Regions from separate parts of the Mesorhizobium sp. B283B1A genome, predicted to be linked through region 2. Evidence: predicted binding sites of a transcription regulator. Region 2 holds the regulator's gene; each other region holds the start of a gene.
What was found. Region 2 encodes LexA, which represses DNA repair genes until DNA is damaged. Its sites were predicted from a motif close to TGTTCNNNNTGTGTTCNG; they were not measured.

Region 1 (6,766 bases), on a different contig from region 2:
GGCATCGAAGGATCCCTTGGCGATGTTGATCAGCAGGCCGATGCCGAAGCGCGCGCCGACGAACTCGCCAACGATCGCGCCGATGATGGCAAAGCCGAAGCTGACATGCAGGCTGGCGAAGATCCAGCTCATTGCCGAAGGCACAATCACCGAGCGGGTCAACTGCCAGTTGGACGCGCCCAGGATGCGGGCATTGGCGATCATCGCCCTGTCGGCTTCCCGCACGCCCTGAAAGGCATTGTGGAAGACAACGAAGAAAACCATTACGAAGGCGAGCGCCACTTTCGAAGCCAGGCCAAGGCCGAGGATCATGATGAAGATCGGCGCCAGAACCACGCGCGGGATGGAATTGATCACCTTGATGTAGATGGAGAAAATATCGGCGGCCATGCGGTTGCGGCCGAGCGCGACGCCGATGATGATACCTGCGACCGAGCCGGTCACGAAGCCGATCACGGACTCCTCCATGGTAACATAGAGATGGTACCAGAGCGGCCCCTCGGACGTCCCTTCGGTGGTCCATTCGTAGAGCCGCTGCGCGATCGCGCTCGGCATTGCGTAGAAGAACGGATCGATCCAGGCCTGGCGCGCGGCGATTTCCCAAAGCCCGAGAAAGGCAACGAGGATGGCGACCCGCCAGAACATCACCGCACGGCGGCGGTGCTGCGACGCCTTTGCCGCGGCCGCTTCGATTTCCGCGTCCGATGTACCAGGCTTGAAAGCCCCTGCTCTGATGTCGATGGCGGCATCTGTCATGGCGTTCCTCCTCAGGCTGCCGCGCGCGCATAGCTGGTCTCGACCTCTTCCTTGAGATCGGCCCAGATGGTGCGCGAGTAATTGATGAAGCTCTGCTCGTAGCGGATATCAGCGACTACGCGCGGGCGCGGCAGGTCGATCGTGTAGACCGACTTCACGGTCGCCGGCCCGGCGGTCAGGACATAGACCTTGTCGGCCAGGGCGATCGCCTCCTCAAGATCATGCGTGACGAAGACCACGGAAGCCTTTGCCTGCGACCACAGGCGGAGCAGCTCCTCGTGCATCAACACGCGCGTCTGCACGTCGAGCGCCGAAAACGGCTCGTCCATCAGAAGGATTTCCGGGCCGTTTATGAAGGTCTGGGCAAGCGCCACGCGCTTGCGCATGCCGCCGGAAAGCTGGTGCGGATAATGCTGCTCGAAACGCGACAAGCCGACGCGTGCCAACCAGTCGCGTGCCGCGGCCGTGGCATCCGCCTTGGCTCGCCCGCGAAAAAGCGGGCCGGCCATCACGTTCTCGATCACAGTCCGCCAGGGAAACAAGGCATCGCTTTGGAAAACAAAACCGATGCGCGGATCTATTCCCTTGACGGGGGCTCCCATGACACGGACCTCGCCGGCACTCGGGCTTGCCAGCCCGGTAACAAGATTAAGGGTGGTGGACTTTCCGCAACCGGTCGGACCGACAACGGCGACGAATTCGCCACGCTCGACGGTCATGGTGAAATCGCGCAGCGCCGTGAGCGATTTTCCGGTGGGTGAAAGGAACCGCCGACTGACGTTGATCAGTTCAATCGCTGGTGTGGTCTTGTCTTGGGTCATGGTGAAACTCCGGGTTCGAGCGGACGCCCGCCGTCGGGCTGAACCACCGGACGTGGGAAACCGGCGGCTGCCGGCGCGATGTCGCGTATCGCGCCGGCGCGGCCTGCTACTTGGCGTTCTTGACGAATTCCGAGGTGTAGGTCTTAGAGAGGTCGATCTGCTTGCCCTGCAGTTCCTTCTTGAAGGCTGAAAGAACCGTCAGCACCGTCTCCGGGCCTCCTTCGGGCATTATCCCGTCGGGGGTGAACATTGCCTTGCCGGCATCGAGGGCCTTCACGTAGCCTTCCTTGTCGCCGACGTAATAGTCCTTCGGCATCTTGTCGGCGATCTCGGCGCCGCTATGCGTGTTGATGAACTTCTGCGTCTTGACGAAGGCATTGGCCAGCTTCTGCACGATGTCCTTATGCGCTTCGACCCAGTCGGTCTGCATATAGAGGGATGCAGCCGGGTAAGTGCCACCGAGCGCAGCCTTGGTGCCCTCCATTGTGCGCATATCGATAAGAACGGTCGCTTCGCCGGTCTTCAGCAGCCGGGTGATCGTCGGCTCGGTCGTCATGCCTGCCTGGATCTTGTCCTGCTGCATGGCGGCAATGAAGGTCGTGCCGGCGCCAACCGGAACCGAGGTAAATTCGCCGAGCTTCAAGCCGTTCTTGACGGCGAGATATTCCGTAAGAAAATTCGTCGATGAGCCCAGACCGGTCACGCCCAGGCTCTTTCCCCTGAAGTCGGCGGGCGATTTGATCTCCGGATGTTTCGTCGAAACAAGCTCGACTTCGCCCGGCGCTTGGCTGAACTGGACAATCGATTCAACGAACTTGCCCTTCGCTTGCAGGTCGATGCAATGGTCGTAGAAGCCGACGACTCCCTGCACGGCCCCGGCAAGCATCTCGTTCTCGGCATCGACGCCGGCCGGTTCGTTCAGCAACTCGACGTCGAGGCCCTCGTCCTTGAAGTAGCCGAGCGCTTCGGTCAGCTTGGCAGGCAGATAGATCTGTTTCTCGTAGCCGCCGACCATGATGGAGACCTTCTCGTCGGCGCGTGCGGACGGCGCGGACAAGGCCATGGTGGCGACAAGTGCGGTTGTGGCGGCTGAATCAAGCAGAATTCGCGCGAGCGACATGGCCTCTTCCCTTTGTTCGTTTCCCGCACCCCTCTCTCTCCCATCGCTTTTTGCGCGACAATATGGGGGCGCCTGTCAACAATTATGACACCAACCTTTCATCCAGCTTTCAGGGCAAAGCCGAAAATCAGGGCAACCTACGGATCGGTAGCGGCCGACGGGCCGCCGCGACGCTGCACGCCGCGTGTTCAGCCGTTCAGACCCAGCACGTCGCGCATGTCGTATTCGCCGGGGTGGCGCCCCGCCACCCAGAGCGCGGCAGCGATGGCGCCGCGGGCGAACATGATGCGGTCGCCGGCCGCATGCGACAGGGTAACCGTTTCGCCCTCGGTGCCGAAGCTGACGCTGTGCTCGCCGACGGTGCTGCCGCCACGCACCACCGCGAAGCCGATCTCGCCTGCGGGCCGCGCGCCGGTGACGCCATCGCGAACACGCCGCGCCACCGCGTCGAGTTCGACCTTGCGTCCGCCGGCCACGGCTTGGCCAAGCATCAAGGCGGTGCCCGACGGCGCGTCGATCTTGTGTCGGTGATGCGCCTCGAAGACCTCGGCGTCCCAGTCTTCGGGATCGAGCGCTGTCGCCGCCCGTTCGACCAATCCGACCAGCATGTTCAGCCCCAGCGAAAAGCTGCCGGAGCGCACGATGGCGATGGTCTTTGCGGCCTCGGCGATGTCGGCGAGTTCAGTCGCATCGAAACCAGTCGAGCCGATAACAAGGGCTGGCCCGCCGCGAGCAGCGCAAAACCTTGCCAGGTCAGCGGAGGCCGCCGGCGTGGTGAAGTCGATGACCAAATCGGCCGCGGCAAGCGCCTCCTCGCGGCTAACCAGCCCATCACCGACAATGCCCGGCCGATGAAAGCGAGCGGCGAGCGCCAGCCGTGGATCGGCCCGCACGGCGTCAGCCATCTGGCGGCCCATGCGGCCGAGCGCGCCGGCGATGGCGATCCTGATCGGCGGCTGCGGCATGGCCTCGGCTATTTCCACATGCCACGCATGCGCGCGCCGATGTCGACGCGCACGTCCGGCCGGGGCGCCCTGCCCTGCGTGGCCTGCGCGCTTGGCCACGACACCTGCTCGAACGCGGCGAGGATCGAGGCCGGGATGAAGCGGGTGCGCGAGGCATAGAGATGGCGGTCGCCGCGCGCCGCCTGGCCGTGGGGGAAGAAGCGCTGCGGCATCACCAGGTTGAGGTTGTCCTTGGCCCGTGTCATCGCGACGTAGAGCAGCCGGCGCTCCTCCTCGATGTCCTCCTTGGTGCCGACGCCGAGATCGGCCGGGATGCAGCCATCGACGGTGTTGAGCACAAAGACATTTTTCCACTCCTGGCCCTTGGCCGAGTGGATGGTCGACAGGATCAGATAGTCCTCGTCCCGATGCGGCGGCCCCGCCTGGTCACTGGTCGCGTCCGGCGGGTCGAGCGTCAGCTCGGTCAGGAAGCGTTCGCGCGAGGCATAACCCGATCCGATCTGCTCAAGTTGCAAAAGGTCGGCGCGGCGCGTGATCGCGTCCTCATGGATGCGCTCCAGATGCGGCTCGTACCACAGCCTGACCTGTTCGAGATCGGCGGGCCATTTGGCGCCGGCCCGCAGGCCCGAATAGAGCGCGACGAAGCTTGGCCAGTCGTCCGCCGCGCGCTGCGGCGGGCGCCATCCGGCCAGGCCCATCGCCTCGTCCAGCGCCGATGTCATCGTCTCGACGACCTGCGCGGCGGCCGAAGGGCCAATTCCCGGCAAAAGCTGCAGCACCCGAAAGCCGGCAACGCGGTCGCGCGGGTTTTCGGCGAAGCGCAGCACCGCCAGCACATCCTTGACGTGGGCGGCATCGAGGAACTTCAAACCGCCGAACTTTACGAAGGGAATGTTGCGCCGCGTCAGCTCGATCTCGAGCGGCCCGCTGTGGTGCGAGGCACGAAACAGCACCGCCTGGGATTTCAGCGCGGTGCCGGCCTCGCGCTCGGCCAGGATGGTGTCGCAGACGAAGTTCGCCTGCTCGACCTCGTCGCGGACGCTCACCAGTCTCGGCTTGCCCGTGGATTTGCGCTCCGACCACAGGTTCTTGGTGAAGCGTTCCGAGGCCTCGCCGATCACCGCGTTGGCGGCGGCGAGGATGGTCTCGGTCGAGCGGTAGTTGCGCTCCAGCATCACCACATCGGCGGCTTGCGCGAACTGCTTGGGGAAATCGAGAATGTTGCGCACCTCGGCGGCGCGGAACGAATAGATCGACTGCGCATCGTCGCCGACCACCGTCAGCCCGGCACCGTCGGGCTTCAGCGCCATCAGGATCGAAGCCTGCAGCCGGTTTGTGTCCTGGTATTCATCGACGAGCACATGGTCGAAACGCCCGCCCAGATGGGCCGCGATTTCAGGCTCGGCCGCCATCTGCGCCCAATAGAGCAGCAGATCGTCGTAATCGAGCACGTTCTGCGCTTGCTTGGTCTCGACGTAACCGGCGAACAGCTGCTTCAACTGCTCGGCCCAGCCGGCGCACCACGGAAAGGCCGAACCCAATATTTCGCCCAGCGGCGCCTGCGCGTTGACGGCGCGCGAATAGATGGCGAGGCAGGTGCCCTTGGTCGGAAAGCGCGCCTCCGTCTTCGAGAGGCCGAGTTCATGCCGAACCAGATTCATCAGGTCGGCGGAATCCTCGCGATCATGGATGGTGAAGGCCGGATCGAGGCCGATCTCCAACGCATAGTCGCGCAGCAGCCGGGCGCCGATGCCATGAAAGGTGCCGGCCCAAGTCAACGCATCCGTGATCACCGCCGCGTCGCGGCCGAGCACCTCGCCGGCGATGCGCTCGACGCGTCTCGCCATCTCGGACGCGGCGCGCCGCGAAAAGGTCATCAGCAGGATGCGGCGCGGGTCGGCGCCCTTGACGATCAGGTGCGCGACGCGATGCGCCAACGTGTTGGTCTTGCCCGAGCCGGCGCCGGCAATGACCAGCAAAGGCCCCGCGATCTTGCCGTCGCCATGCTCGACGGCCTGGCGCTGGGCGTCGTTCAGCCGCGCAAGGTAGGCGGGCGGGACGGTCGATTCCACAAAGGTCGAATCATGGGCGGCGAGGTTCATCGCCCATCAAGCATCGTTTCCGCTTTGTTCGCAACACAGAAGCGGCGCGATAGGGGACGACCACTTTGGAGACTATCGCTTGGGGGACTATCGCTTGGGGACTACCGTTTGGGATCGACACCCATCGCCGCCGATTGACGGCGCAGAGCCTCGCGGTCGCTTCTTGGCGCCGGCAGCAACAGCGGGTCGAAATTGTCGGGCACCTCATCGATCATCTTGCGAGCGAGCCGGTATGCGAGAAGGGCAAGGGTGGCTGCCAGAAGCAAACGGACCATGGATCGGTTCTCCCGTGATCGGGATCAACCAAAGGAACGGCGTTTTGTTCCCTCACGCGAAATTCGCAACCAAACCGACATCACCTCGTTTTGAGACAGGAGGCGATAGCGATGAAAAAGCTAAGATTGGGCCTCGTCCTGGTGGCATTGGCTGTTTCGGCCTGCGACAACAAATTGCCGCCAACGACGGCTCCCGGCGCTGAACAAAGCCTCGCCAGCAACCCGTCGTAAACACGGGCACTGTCGGCAAGTGATCCAATGCTCCTGGGCCGTGCAACAGGTTCTGGGCTCCTTGCAATAGGTCGGATGTTCAAGGCATCGCCGAGATGCATTCCTCGAGCCGATCGAGGCGGAACTTGGCATTGCGCAGTTCGTGCCCGGCTTCGTGCCGTTGCTGACGGCTTGGGGACGCTGACGCCGCCGTCAGGTTCCGTTCGAGCTCGGCGATACGCGCACGCACCTGCCGCGCTTCGTCCTGACGCAACGCCTTTATCCAGTTCCGCCCGCGCATCTGTCTTCCCGCAAGTCCCCAAAGACCCGCCGCCTTATGCCAGCAAGACCCTAACTTCCTGGAAGTACGAATATTCCAAATTTAATGAGTGCTAATTTAGCAAGGCGGCGCCACGAAGAAGAAGGCCGGCGCCGCTTGGGAGGTAGTCTGATAGCGCCGGCCAGGCGGATATCAGGTCCGCCGCGAAGGGAAGGCTAGCTGAGTCTTGCCGCTTCG
Region 2 (6,766 bases):
GGATCCTTGCCCTTGAGGATCTCGGCGGCGATGTTACCCGCATTGACGCCGACCTGCGTGTAATTGACAGCGAAGCTTGCCGGTACGGTGCCGTTGCGGACCGCGCTGTCGTCGGAGTTGACGACCGGGATGCCGGCCTGGCGAGCGGCCGCGGAGACGGCGGCGATCGCCGGCTGGATCAGGTTCGAGGCCGGGCCATAGATAACGTCGGCCTTGCCGGCGAGCGAGGCGATGCGTTGCTGGATGTCATTGACGTTGTCGATGCCGACCTCCACGACTTCGAAGCCGGCCGCAGGCGCCGCCGCCTTGATCTTTTCGACGAGGGCAACGTCATTGGCCTCGCCTGGATTGTAAGGCACGCCGAAGCGCTTGGCGTTCGGCAGAAGCTTCTTGGTGAAGGCCATCACCGCGGCGACATCCTGCAGATCGCTGGCGCCGGTCATACCTTCATCTCCCGCGTCCCACGACGGCACCAGCTTGGCCGCCACCGGATCGGTGACCGCGGCAAAGACGATCGGAATGCCGGAGCCCGCGAGTGCCTTCTTGGCGATCTGCGAGACCGGCGTGGTGATGGTGTAGATTAGCTTGGGCTGCTCGGCCTGCAGCTTGGCGATCATCTGCGGCACCAGCGATGCGTCGAAATTGGTATGGCTCTCCGTGTAGACGACGTCCTTGCCCTCGACGAAGCCATTGTCCGTCAGCGCCTTCTTGAAGCCGGCTATGGCGGCGTTCAATTGCGGATGCTCGCCGAAATTGGCAATGCCGATACGGATCTGATCGGCCGCGGCGCTGCCGGCGCTGACCATCAATGCGCCTGCCAGGGCCAATCCTGACAGCCATGCGGATTTCGACTTCAACATCATTTCCTCCCAGATTTGATCAGCGCCGCCTCGGGGCACCTCCAGCGATCATGGTCAGTCCCTCGGCGCATGTCAAACATTATATATAATTCTTGCCATCACCCACCATCATATATAATTTCTCCAATGGCAGAGAACGAATGGATCGCAATGCAGGACCAGAAGAACTCCACCAAGACAGAAGCCGCCTACCAGCTTCTGCGGCGCGATATCCTCACCACCCGTCTCATGCCGGGCGCCCCGCTCAAGCTCAGCGCTCTGCGCGGCACCTACGGAGTGGGCTGGACGCCGCTGCGCGAAGCGTTGTCGCGCCTCGAAGCCGAACGCCTGGTCACCGCCATCAGCAATCGCGGCTTTGCGGTCGCCCCCGTGTCCCGCGCCGAACTTGAGGATCTGGCGCGCGCGAGGATGGTCGTCGAGATACCGCTCTTCCAGGAATCGATGGAGAAAGGCGGCCGGGAGTGGGAAGACGCGGTTGTCACCGCGCACTACCGGCTCGCCCGGTGCAAGACCGCGGTGGACGACCCCTCGGATGCCGCCGTCGATCAGTGGGACGAGAACCACGAGGCTTTTCACGCGTCGTTGCTGAGTGCGGCGACGTCCAGCTGGCTGTTGCGGTTTCGCTCGACGATCTCGGATCAGCTGCGCCGGCACCATCGCTTTCTTGGGCTGGCGCCGACATTGCGGGCCGCGGCCGGCCTCAAGGACGGCTACGAGGAGGCTATGAACGCGCTGCGCGAGGCGATGGCGATCGAGCACCACACGGCAATCATGGAAGCCGCCCTGGATCGCGACGTCGAGCGGGCAAAAGCGCTGATGACGGCCCACATCGGCTATACGCTGCACGTCTATGTCCACACCGAGGACGGCGACGCGAACAAGGACGTCGGGCGCGCCGGCAGCCTGAAAGCGGTTGCCGGATGATCTCGGCGCCTCCGCATCGTCCGACGCTCGACGAGATTGCCGAAGCCCGCGATCGGCTGGCTGCTTCCGAACCGGCGATTGTTGGCGTTTTGATTTCGTTTCGTTCACGGCAGGCAAGCCGATCGCAGGCGCGAAAATCGGCCTCGCCAGGGTCAGCCGTCCGCTGATGCCGAGCCATGTCGCAAGACTGGCCGCAGGCTATTAACCAAGACATTTCAATGCGGGCGACGGGCGGCAACGGGCGAAAATCCCCGATTTCCGGCCTGTCCGGCCCTGCAAATGATTACGGCCCTCTTACCAAATTCACTAAACTTTAAACGGTTGCAGAACACAACTGGAACAGATAGTGTTTGTTCTGGGTTTGTTTTTTCGATTCTGGATCAGAACCATTCTGGATCAAAACCTTGTCCAGATGCCTTGGGGGCCGCCATGCTGACACGCAAGCAACATGAACTCTTGATGTTCATTCATGAACGGCTCAAGGAAAGCGGTATTCCGCCCTCCTTCGACGAGATGAAAGAGGCGCTCGACCTCGCCTCCAAATCAGGGATCCATCGCTTGATCACGGCGCTGGAGGAACGCGGCTTCATTCGCCGGCTGCCCAACCGGGCGCGTGCGCTGGAAGTGCTGCGGCTGCCCGATTCGATCGCGCCGGGCCTCAACGCGGCGAAGAAATTCTCTCCAAGCGTCATCCAGGGAAGTCTCGGCCAAGGCGGTCTCGGTCAGGGCAGCCTCGGCCGCCAAATCAAGCCGGCACCGTCGCGCTTTGCCGCTGCCGGCAATGACGACGATGCGGTTCCAGCGGTGTCCATCCCGGTCATGGGTCGCATCGCTGCCGGTGTGCCCATCGATGCCATCCAGCATCAGACGCATACTATCTCGGTGCCGCCGGACATGATCATGGGCGGCGAGCACTATGCGCTGGAGGTCAAGGGCGACTCGATGATCGAGGCCGGCATCTTCGATGGCGACACTGTCATTATCCGCAACGCCGATACGGCGAGCCCGGGCGAGATCGTCGTGGCCTTGGTCGACGAGGAGGAAGCGACTCTGAAGCGGTTCCGCCGCAAGGGTGCCTCGATTGCGCTTGAAGCCGCCAATCCGGCCTACGAGACGCGCATCTTCGGGCCAGACAGGGTCAAAGTGCAGGGCAAGCTCGTTGGGCTGATCAGGCGCTACTGAGCCGGCACGGCACTTGGCTTGTCAGGTTTGCGATAGGGCTGCAGGCCCCTCGCCTCGCGCGAAAACTTTCGCTGCGCGTGCCAGGGCCGATACGGACTGTCCACCGCGAAACTGATGGTCGGCGGACCGGTGGCAGATTGGCGGTCGAAGAAGATGGCCGCGCTGCCCTTGCGGGCGAGCTGCCGTTTGGTGACGACGAGAACCAGCGGATTGTGGCAGGCGTCGTAGGCCGTTGCGTCATTGACGATGATCAGGTCGGCGAAGCCACAGGCCTTCCAGGTATCCTTGCGGTCTTCGACATGCGCTATGATCGCACCGGACGGGTGCCTGGCGAGACAGACACCGTCGGTGCAATAGAACGGCGCTCCCGGCGGCAGGCTGACGGCATCGGCAATATCGAATTGTCCATCCGCCTTGTCGAACATCTCCGGCAGGATGATGGTTTCGGATCTCAGCGCGCGTTTCCAGTTGTCGACGGTGAATTCGTTCGGCCGGGCCCGGCTGACCGCGAGTTCGCCACCGCCGATCGGCAGCGCGACCAGCCGCGCGTCTTCCGAGACCAGCACATCCGGCGTGCGCGTGTCGGACACCACCAGCAAGCCGGCGAGCGCGAATGGAAGCGCTGCAAGCCGCAGCCACGTCGTCGCCATCGTCGCGATGACCAGGGCAATTGCCACCAGCAGAACGGATTGCTGTGAGATGAGCCCGACCGCATCGACCGGAGAGCGTTCCGATATCCACGCCGAAATGGCGATCATCGCGGTCAGGCCCTTGCCCATCAGGTAAAGGGATGGCGCGTCCAGGCCGAACGGCATCAGCAGCGCGCTGGCAACGGCCAGGAACATCACGAGTGAGACGATCGGCATGACGGCCAGATTGGCGAACAGGCTGAGCGGCGACACCCGCTGGAAATGCCAGATGGCAAACAGCGCCGTGGCGCTGCCGGCGATGATCGACGTCATGGCCAGCCCGCCTGTCGCCAGCAGGAATTTGCGCGTCAGGAAACCCGGCAAGGAGCGCTTCGGCGGCGGCGGTCTGGTCTTTCCCGCCCGGTGATCCGCCCAGCCGGCATAGGCGCCAACCAGGGCCGCGGTCGCGGCGAACGACATCTGGAAGCTCGGGCCGACCACCTCATGCGGCGAGACCAGGATGACGGCGATCGCCGAGATCGCCAGATTGCGCATGGTCAGCGCCGCGCGATCGAACAGGACGGCAATCAGCATCACCGCCAGCATGATGAAGCTGCGCTCGGCGGCGACGACGACGCCGGAGATGACGAGATAGGCGGCGATCGAGAAAAGTGCTGCCGCGGCCGCGTATTTCTTCACCGGCCGGCGCGCGGAAAAGTCCGGGAACAGCGCGAAGGCGCCGCGCAGCAGTCCCATGATGGTGCCGGCGACCAGCGCCATGTGCAGTCCCGAAATGGAGATGATGTGATAGATGCCGGTGCGCCGCATCGCTTCGTTGATTTCGTCGGGGATGCCGGCGCGCACGCCGACGATCAACGCCGCCGCGATCTCGCCTTCTGCGCCGCCGACGCTGCCCCTGATATGGTCGGCAATGGCTTCGCGGGCGTTCTCTATCGCTGATGAAAGGCGGGCCGACAGCGGCATGCCAGCGTCGTCGGCTGCAACGACTTTTGGATTGCCGAGAAAGAACCCGCTGCCACCGATGCCGGCGAAATAGCTGTCGAAGGAGAAATCATAGCTGTCCGGCCGCACCGGACCGGTCGGCGGCAACAGCTTGGCATAGCCGGTAATAAGGGAGCCGGCGGTCATTTCCGGCGGTATCTTGCGTGTCGAAAGCCGGACCCTTTCCGGCGCGTAGCGCAGTTTCGGCCGGGCGGTCGACGTCACGTCGATGGTAAGCCGGATGCGGCCGGTCTCCATCTCTTCGATCGAGACCACGCGGCCGCTCAGTTGCGTCGAGATTTCCGAGCCCAGCATCTGGGTTCCCGTGCGCCACGTCTCGACCTTGGCGGCGAGCAAGCCAAGCGCGCACAGCAATGCCGCCGTCAGGAACAGATGGGTTTTCGGCCACGAGCGCGAGACAATCGCCAGGAAGCCCATGAGGGCCACCACCGCGACAGGCCTGGCGAAGTCCGGTTCGGCTGCCAGGGAAAAATAGCCGATCGCGCCGATTGCAAGGCAAACCGGCACAAGCAGGAAGCCAATGCCGCGGTCAAGCTCCAGCTCCGCCGCCGCAGTGATGCCGTTGCGCAGGCGCGGCAATGACAGCCGGCCGAGTTGCCGACGCACACGCACGATCCTGCCGGCCGGCGACGGAATTGGCGCGGGGATATCCGGTGCGGGCTGGTTGCCGGAACCCGGCACGAGAGGCGATTGCGTCGGCAGCGAGGCCGGCAGCGGCATCGCAAACAGGGACCGCTCGCTGACGCCGACAACGGCGTCCTCGCCCTGATCCAAGCCCCGGCTTCGTCCAGCCATTGGGTCTGCCCCTTGCACCCCTGACGCCCTATGCTACATGAACGCGCGACGCGCGAAAGTCCGCGCACCCACACCCGCCCCAGACGCTTCCCGAGAGTTCCATGCCCGACAAGGTCGTCACCCGTTTTGCCCCCTCGCCCACCGGCTACCTGCACATAGGCGGCGCGCGCACCGCGCTGTTCAACTGGCTGTACGCAAAGCATACCGCCGGCACGATGCTGCTGCGCATCGAGGACACCGATCGGGAGCGTTCGACCGAGGCGGCGACGGCGGCGATCCTGGACGGCCTCACCTGGCTCGGTCTGGGCTGGGATGGCGAGGCGGTTTCGCAGTTCGAGCGCGCGCCGCGACACCGCGAAGTGGCCGAGGAGCTGGTGCGCCTGGGCAAGGCTTATTACAGCTACGAGACCCCCGCCGAACTCGAGGCGATGCGCGAAGCGGCGCGCGCCAAGGGCCTGCCGCCGCGCTACAATGGCCAGTGGCGCGATCGTGATCCGTCCGAGGCACCGCCCGGCGTCAAGGGCGCCATCCGTGTCAAGGCACCGACCGAGGGCGAGACCGTGGTGCACGACCGCGTGCAGGGCGAGGTGCGCTTCCCCAACAAGGATCTCGACGACTTCATCATCCTGCGCTCCGATGGCAACCCGACCTACATGCATGCCGTCGTCGTCGACGACCATGACATGGGCATCACCCACATCATCCGTGGCGACGATCACCTGACCAATGCCGCCCGCCAGACCGTGATCTACAACGCCATGGGTTGGGATGTGCCGTCGATGTCGCACATCCCGCTGATCCATGGCGCCGACGGTGCCAAGCTGTCGAAGCGGCACGGCGCGCTTGGCGTCGAAGCCTACCGCGCCATGGGCTACCTGCCGGAGGCACTGCTCAACTACCTGGCGCGCCTGGGCTGGAGCCACGGCGACGACGAGATCATGTCGATCGAGGACATGGTGTCCTGGTTCGACATAGGCGACGTCAATAAGGGCGCGGCCCGTTTCGATTTCGCCAAGCTGGAGGCGATCAACGGCGCCCATATGCGCGGCATGGCCGATGCCGAACTCTTGGACATCTTCATCGCCACCTTGCCCTTTCTCGAGGGCGGCCCGGCGATGGCCGCGCGCCTCGACGACCGCAACAAGGCGCAACTGCTGGCAGCGCTTCCCGGCTTGAAGGAGCGCGCCAAGACGCTGGTCGAGCTCGTCGACGGCGCCGCCTTCCTGTTTGGCACGCGGCCACTGCCGATCGACGACAAGGCGGCACTCCTGCTCAATGACGATGCCCGCAAGATCCTGCGCGGCGCTCACGAAGCTTTGAACGCGCTGTCGGGCGACTGGTCGGCCGCGGCCG
Region 3 (6,766 bases), on a different contig from region 2:
CGCTGGTATCGGTGGCCGTTTCGTCCACTATGTCGTTGCCAGCAACTGGGCCTCGGCGATCACCGCCTGGCTGATGCTGCCGTCGGCGCTGACCAGGCTCTTCCTGTCGTCGGCAAGCCAGGTCTCGAGCCTCGTATCGCTGCTGTTGTTTGCCCTGTCGATGGTGCTGACCTGGCGCATGACGAACGCCACGATCGGCAAGGGAGCGGCGGTCGGCACCGCCGTCTTCGTCGGCATGTTCATCGCGTCGCTGCTGGTGCTGTTCGGGCTGCAGATGCTGCTCGGCATCGCCGTGCCGGACGATGTTGGGGCTCAGAGCCTTTCCGGGTTCTATTCGGGATAATCGACGCCAATGAGGAAAAGCCCGTCGGGCGGCGCCACCTGGCCGCAGGCGGCGCGGTCGCGCGCTTCGAGCGCCGCTTTGAGGTCGCTGGCGCTCCAGCTGCCGTCGCCGACGCGCTTGAGCGAACCGACCATGGAGCGCACCTGGTTGTGCAGGAAGGAGCGTGCTGAAGCCCGCACCTCGATCATGTCGCCCTGTCTGCTCACGTCGAGCCGCTCCAGCGTCCGGACCGGGCTGTTGGCCTGGCACTGCGTCGAGCGGAAGGTGGTGAAGTCGTGCCGCCCGAGCAAGATCTTCGCCGCTTCGTGCATGACGTCGGCGTCGAGCCGCTTCGGCACCCACCAGACCTTGCCCTTTTCCAGAGCCGAGGGCGCGCGCCGGTTGAGGATGCGGTAGAGATAGTGGCGGCCGGTAGCCGAGAAGCGGGCGTCGAAATCGTCGGGGACGACGTCCGCCTTGAGGATGACAACGCGTGCGCCCGCCGCCTGCAGATGGGCGTTGACGGCATCGCGCACCTTGTCGCCAAGCCATGCCTTGGCGAGATCGACATGCGCCACCTGGGCGGTCGCATGCACGCCCGCATCGGTGCGGCCGGCGGCGCGCAGTCGCACCGCCTCGCCGCAGAACTTTTCGATCGCCTCTTCGATCGCCTGCTGCACCGAAGGCTGGTCGGCCTGGTGCTGCCAGCCGGCGAAAAGGCTGCCGTCATATTCGATGTCGAGGCGAAAACGCGGCATGCCGGGCGGCTATACGCTTTCGCCTAGGCGGCGAGAGCGGTGAAGGCGGAAGCGTAGACCAGCCTGCCGGCTTCCGGAGCGTCGCCCCAGGCCAGCGCCTGCAGCGCTTCGCCTTGGTATTCGCTCTCGAACTTTTCGGCCCGCGCATGGCTGTAGCCGAAACGGCCGTAATAGGCCGGATCGCCCAGCACCACGGCCAGCGTCTCGCCGGCATCCTTGAGGCGGATATGCGCCTCGCGGATCAGCGCGCCGCCAATGCCGCTGCCATGGAAGGAGGGCTCCACCGCCAGCGGCGCCAGCGCCACGGCCGCGAAGCTCTTGCCGCCATTTTGGACGAACAGCCGGGAAAACAGGATGTGGCCGACCACTTGCCCATCTTCCTCCGCCACCAGTTCGACGACGGCATCGCCGCCGGTCACCAGCGCATCGACCAGCCCGGCTTCCGCCTGCTGGCCGAAAGCGTGTTCCTCGACGTCGCGAATGGCCTCGCGATCCCGCGGCGTCGCCGCGCGTATCGACATCATGCTCATGAGAACTTCGTTCCTTTTTCGATCTTGGCCCCGCGCAGGAATTCCGACGCGGCAGCGGGCCTTCCGCCCGCGCGTTGAACTTCGACCAGCCTGACCGCCCCTGTTCCGCAGGCCACCGTCAGCCGGTCATCGAGAATGCCTCCCGACTCGCCCAGATCATCCGAAAGCGGCAGGCCTTCGGACAGCTTCGAGCGAAGCAGTTTCAGCCGCTCCGGGCGGCCGCCAATGTCAATCCCGGACCAGGCGCCGGGAAAGGGCGACAGGCCGCGAATGGTGTTGTGGACCTCGGCCGCTGGCCGCGTCCAGTCCACGTGCGTCTCGGATTTATCGATTTTTCTGGCGTAAGTCACCCCGTCCACGGCCTGTGCGGCAAATCTCAGGGTGTTCTCTTCCAGACGCGCCAGCGCTTCCACCATCAGGGCAGCACCGACGCTCATCAACCGATCATGCAGATCGCCGGCCGTCATATCGGGTTCGATGCCGCATTTTTCAACCAGTCCCACCGGCCCGGTGTCCAGCCCCTCATCCATGCGCATCACCATCATGCCGGTTTCCAGGTCGCCCGCCATGATGGCGCGCTGGATGGGAGCCGCGCCCCGCCAGCGCGGCAACAGTGACGCATGGCCGTTGATGCAGCCGAGCCGGGGCGCGTCGAGGACCGCCTTCGGCAGCAGCAACCCATAGGCGACGACCACGGCGATATCGGCCTCCAGGGCAAGCAAAGCGGCCTGCTCGGCTTCGCCTTTCAGCGATACGGGCGTCCGCACCTCGACGCCCAGCCGCTCCGCCTCGCGCTGCACCGGCGACGGCGTCAGTTCCAGCCCGCGCCGTCCGGCGGCGCGTGGCGGCTGGGTATAGACGGCTGCAATCTGGTGTCCCGCTTCGGCAATCGCTCGCAACGTCGGCACCGAAAACTCAGGCGTGCCCATGAAGATGACGCGAAGGGGCATTCCCTATCCCACCAGTTTGCCCGGCGCCTTGTCCTTGGCGAGCTTCTTGAACTTCTTCACCACCATGTCGCGCTTCAGCTTTGAGATGTGGTCGATGAACAGCACGCCGTTGAGATGGTCGATCTCGTGCTGCAGGCAGGTCGCCATCAGCCCCTCGGCCTCCATCTCCTGCAGCTTGCCGTCGCGATCGAGGTATTTTACGCGCACAGAGGCAGGGCGTTCGACCTCGGCGTAATAGTCCGGAATGGACAGGCAGCCTTCTTCGTAGACGGAGCGCTGGTCGGCGCTTTCCAGGATTTCCGGATTGATGAAGACATGCGGCGCCGGCGTCTCGTCTTCCTTGGCGAGATCGATCACCAGCATGCGCAGGGGTTCGCCGATCTGGATCGCGGCCAGCCCGATGCCTGGCGCGTCATACATGGTCGCAAGCATGTCGTCGGCTAATCCGCGCAACGGCGCGTCGACGCGTTCCACCGGCTTGGAAACCTGGCGCAGGATGGGGTCGGGAAGGATGATGAGCGGCTTGATCGGCATGGCGTTCCACCTAAGACGTCCAGCGAAAAGCGTCAACCGGGGCGTCTGAGCCTCGTTCACGTTTTGATCTGTGTCGTCGGGCCGAATCGGCTATGCTGTCCACATGAATGACCTGAGCACCATCCTTTCGGAGCCCGTCGCACGGCTTGGCGCCTCTACGATCACGCTTGGCCACGCGCTGGCTTTCGGCGCATTGCTGTTTCTTGGCCTGTTCGTGGCGCTTGTCGTCGCGCTGTGGCGGTCGGCCAACGCGCGCGCCGTGGCGGCTGCCGAAGCCGCCGACCACGCCCGCGATGCCGAGGCGCGGATGGCCGGCATTCTGCAATCCCAGGCTGAGATGCAGGGCCGCATGGGCGCTATCGCCGAAGTGTTCGGCGCGCGCCAGGCGGAGCTCACGCAATCGATCGGCCAGCGTCTCGACGCCATGACCGGCCGCATCGGCCAGACCATGACCGAACAGACCAAATCCACCCATGAAAGCCTGGCCAAGCTGCAGGAGCGGCTGGCGATCATCGATGTCGCGCAAGGCAACATCCAGTCGCTCGCCGGCCAGGTCGTGCAGTTGCAGGCGATCCTTTCCAACAAGCAGACGCGCGGCGCCTTCGGCCAGTCGCGCATGGAGGCGATCGTCGCCGACGGTCTGCCGCATGGCGCTTACGAGTTCCAGGCGACGCTGTCGAACGGCAGCCGGCCCGATTGCCTGGTGAAAATGCCGAATGGCGCGCCGTCGCTGGCCATCGATGCCAAGTTTCCGCTGGAGGCATGGAACGCCATCCGTGCCGCCGATGGCGCCGACCTGCAGAAGGTCGCGGCCCAGGCCTTCCGCCGCGACATCGAGATCCATGTCCGCGACATCTCGGAAAAATACTTGATCCAGGGCGAGACGCAGGACACCGCCTTCATGTTCGTGCCGTCGGAATCGGTGTTCGCCGAAATCCACGAGAATTTCGAGGCGATCGTCCACAAGGCGCATCGGGCGCGCGTCGTCATCGTTTCGCCGTCGCTGCTGATGCTGTCGATCCAGGTCATCCAGGCCATCCTCAAGGACGCCCGCATGCGCGAACAGGCGCATCTGATCCAGGGCGAGGTGATCCGGCTGATGGAGGATGTCGCGCGGGTCGACGAGCGGGTGCGCAAATTGCAGGTCCATTTCGGCCAGTCGGCCAAGGACATCGACGATATCCTGGTCTCGACATCGAAGGTCACCAAGCGCGGCCAGAAGATCGAGGCGCTGGAATTCGGCGCGCAGCCGGACGGCGATGCCGGCCCGGACGGCGCCTCACGTGCACCTGCCGCGAAGGCCGACGCCGGCCCCCGCGTCGCAGATTCGAAGACCGGGCAGCTCAGGCTGAGGGTCGTCGAAGGCGACGATTGAGGCGCGGCACCTGAACCCGGCGCTACTGCTCCTCCACCGTGGTCATGCCCTGAAATTCAGGCAGCCAGTGCAGCGCCGAGCGGTGCCATTTCTGCAGTGTCGGAACCAGATCCTGACGTTGCCGCGCGGTCCCCACCCGAATTCCATAGACCTTCGGACCATCGCCGACCGACGTGGCGTAAAGGTGCGAGCCGCAGTCTGGGCAAAAGGCCTGGACACGCTTGGCGCCGCTCGCCACGGTCTTGATGTAGATTTTCGGGGTGCCCTGCGTGATCCGGTAGTTGTTTTCCGGCGCCGGAACCGTCACGCGAAAGGCGGTGCCGGTCAGCTGCTGGCAATCCGTGCAATGGCAGATCGACGTCTTTTCCGGGTCGACCTCCGCTTCATAGGTGATGGCGCCACAGTGGCATCCGCCGTCTATCTTCATCGTCGCTCCTCCTGCAATTCGGACCAATCTTAGCGGGGCAAGCCCGCGAGGCAACTTCGCTTTGCTAGTCCAGGGCCGGGTCGGACATGGCACCGATCAGCTTGCGCCGCTGCTCCCAGGTCCCAGTGGTCTGCGGCTTGACGAACAGCCGCGTGATCTCCGGCATTTCTGCCTTCAGGCGCGCCTCGATGCGCTCGACACAGGCCTCGACCTCCGGCGCCGCCAGATGATCCTCGAACTCGATGCTCAGGGCGGCGACGATCTCTGCCGGTCCCATATGGACGGTCAGAACGCCGTTCGCCCGCTGTACCGCCGGATCCTGCTGGACGATCGCCAGCACCCTTTTCTGCACCTCGGGTGAAGCCGGCTCGCCGATGAGCAGGCCCTTGCTTTCGCGAGCCAGGAAGACCGCCGTCGCGCCGAGGATGACGGCGATGCCGATGGAAGCGGCACCGTCGAGTTCCGGCATATCGAGCAGTTCCGCCGCCAGGATGCCGGCAAAGGCGACGATCAGGCCGAGCAGGGCGGCGCTGTCCTCGAACAGCACGGTGTAGACGCTCGGATCCTTGCTCGATTGCACCGCTTGCAGCCAGCCTTCCCCCTTGCTCTTCTGCCGGCGAAATTCCTTCAGCGCCACCAGCCAGGAGCTGCCTTCGAACAGGAAGGACAGGCCAAGGACGATGTAGTTCACCTTGACGTTGGCAACCGGTTCCGGCGCCATGATGTGGATGATGCCCTCGTAGAACGACACGCCGGCACCCAGCGCGAAGACCAGGAGGGCGACGATGAAGCTCCAGAAATAGAGTTCGCGGCCGTGGCCCAGCGGATGCGTGCGGTCGGCCGGACGCGCGGCACGATACATGCCATAGAGCAGCAGGCTGCCATTGCCGGTGTCGACCAGCGAGTGCACGCCCTCCGACAGCATCGCCGAACTGCCGGTGAAGAAGGCGGCGGCGAATTTGGTCAGCGCGATGGCGAGATTGCCCGCCAGCGCCGCATAGATAACCGTTTTCGAGCCGCCATGCCCGGCCATGCAATGCTGTCTCCCTCAGGATACCCATCCGTAGCTGCCCCGCCGCCGAAGCTCCACAGGCAGCACAACGCGCGAACCGGCCCGGTCGTTCAGGTCGTTGAAGGCTTGAGGCTGGAAAACCTTCTATTCGACGATCTCGTCGGTCCACACCCTGAAGCCGGCAAGCAAGCCCGGTCCGAAAATATGGGTCAGCGGCACGTCCGCCGCGTCGCGGCCGGAGGCGATCAGGATGCGGCCGATGCGCGGCGCGTTGTTGCGTGGATCAAAAGCGTGCCAGCGGCCGCCGAGATAGACCTCCATCCAGGCGCAGAAATCCATGCTCGCCCAAGGCTTCGGCATGCCGATGTCGCTGATATAGCCGGTGCAATAGCGCGTCGGGATGTTGAGCGCCCGGCAGAAGGTGACGGCAAGGTGCGCGAAGTCGCGGCATACGCCGCTCTGCTCGCGATAGGCTTCGGCGGCGGTGCGCGTCGGCCGTGCATTGCCATAGTTGAAGACGATGTGATTGTGGACGAAATCGCACACCGCCTGCACGCGCGGGATGCCCGATGGCGTATGGCCGAACAGCCGCCACGCTTCGCTTGCCAAAAGGTCGCTCTCGCAAAACCGGCTGGGCAGCAGGAACAGCAGCGTCTCCGCCGGCAGGTCGCGCACCTCGTGCTGCCAGGCCATCAGCTCGCTCATCTCGAATGTACCGGGATCACGGATCACCGCATCGGTACCGAAGGTAAAACGCCCGGGCGGCGCGACGAAGCGGTTGCACCAATTGCCGAAACTGTCGCGATAGCTCTCGATCGGCACCGGCGGGTTGGACGTCAGGAAATCCGGGCGTTCGAG

Region 1: LB577_RS00310 (ATP-dependent helicase) is a predicted target of LexA. The motif match lies at 5,779-5,796, and genes of this name have one in related genera.
Region 3: LB577_RS09300 (DNA recombination protein RmuC) is a predicted target of LexA. The motif match lies at 3,148-3,165, and genes of this name have one in related genera.

Annotation. Positions count from the first base shown of each region.
Region 1 covers NZ_JAIUIQ010000001.1:55,192-61,957, reverse strand. The annotation lists gene LB577_RS00330 (ABC transporter permease) at 1-756, opposite strand, end outside; gene LB577_RS00325 (ABC transporter ATP-binding protein) at 768-1,577, opposite strand; gene LB577_RS00320 (ABC transporter substrate-binding protein) at 1,684-2,640, opposite strand; gene dapB (4-hydroxy-tetrahydrodipicolinate reductase) at 2,886-3,662, opposite strand; gene LB577_RS00310 (ATP-dependent helicase) at 3,671-5,764, opposite strand; gene LB577_RS00305 (hypothetical protein) at 5,866-6,039, opposite strand; gene LB577_RS00300 (hypothetical protein) at 6,350-6,550, opposite strand.
Region 2 covers NZ_JAIUIQ010000018.1:71,420-78,185, forward strand. The annotation lists gene LB577_RS17245 (ABC transporter substrate-binding protein) at 1-860, opposite strand, end outside; gene LB577_RS17250 (GntR family transcriptional regulator) at 987-1,784, shown strand; gene lexA (transcriptional repressor LexA) at 2,214-2,966, shown strand; gene LB577_RS17260 (ComEC/Rec2 family competence protein) at 2,960-5,413, opposite strand; gene gltX (glutamate--tRNA ligase) at 5,515-6,766, shown strand, end outside.
Region 3 covers NZ_JAIUIQ010000008.1:169,562-176,327, forward strand. The annotation lists gene LB577_RS09275 (transporter) at 1-343, shown strand, start outside; gene truA (tRNA pseudouridine(38-40) synthase TruA) at 331-1,080, opposite strand; gene LB577_RS09285 (GNAT family N-acetyltransferase) at 1,104-1,610, opposite strand; gene fmt (methionyl-tRNA formyltransferase) at 1,607-2,560, opposite strand; gene def (peptide deformylase) at 2,564-3,094, opposite strand; gene LB577_RS09300 (DNA recombination protein RmuC) at 3,198-4,469, shown strand; gene LB577_RS09305 (GFA family protein) at 4,492-4,896, opposite strand; gene LB577_RS09310 (cation diffusion facilitator family transporter) at 4,961-5,929, opposite strand; gene LB577_RS09315 (transglutaminase-like domain-containing protein) at 6,053-6,766, opposite strand, start outside.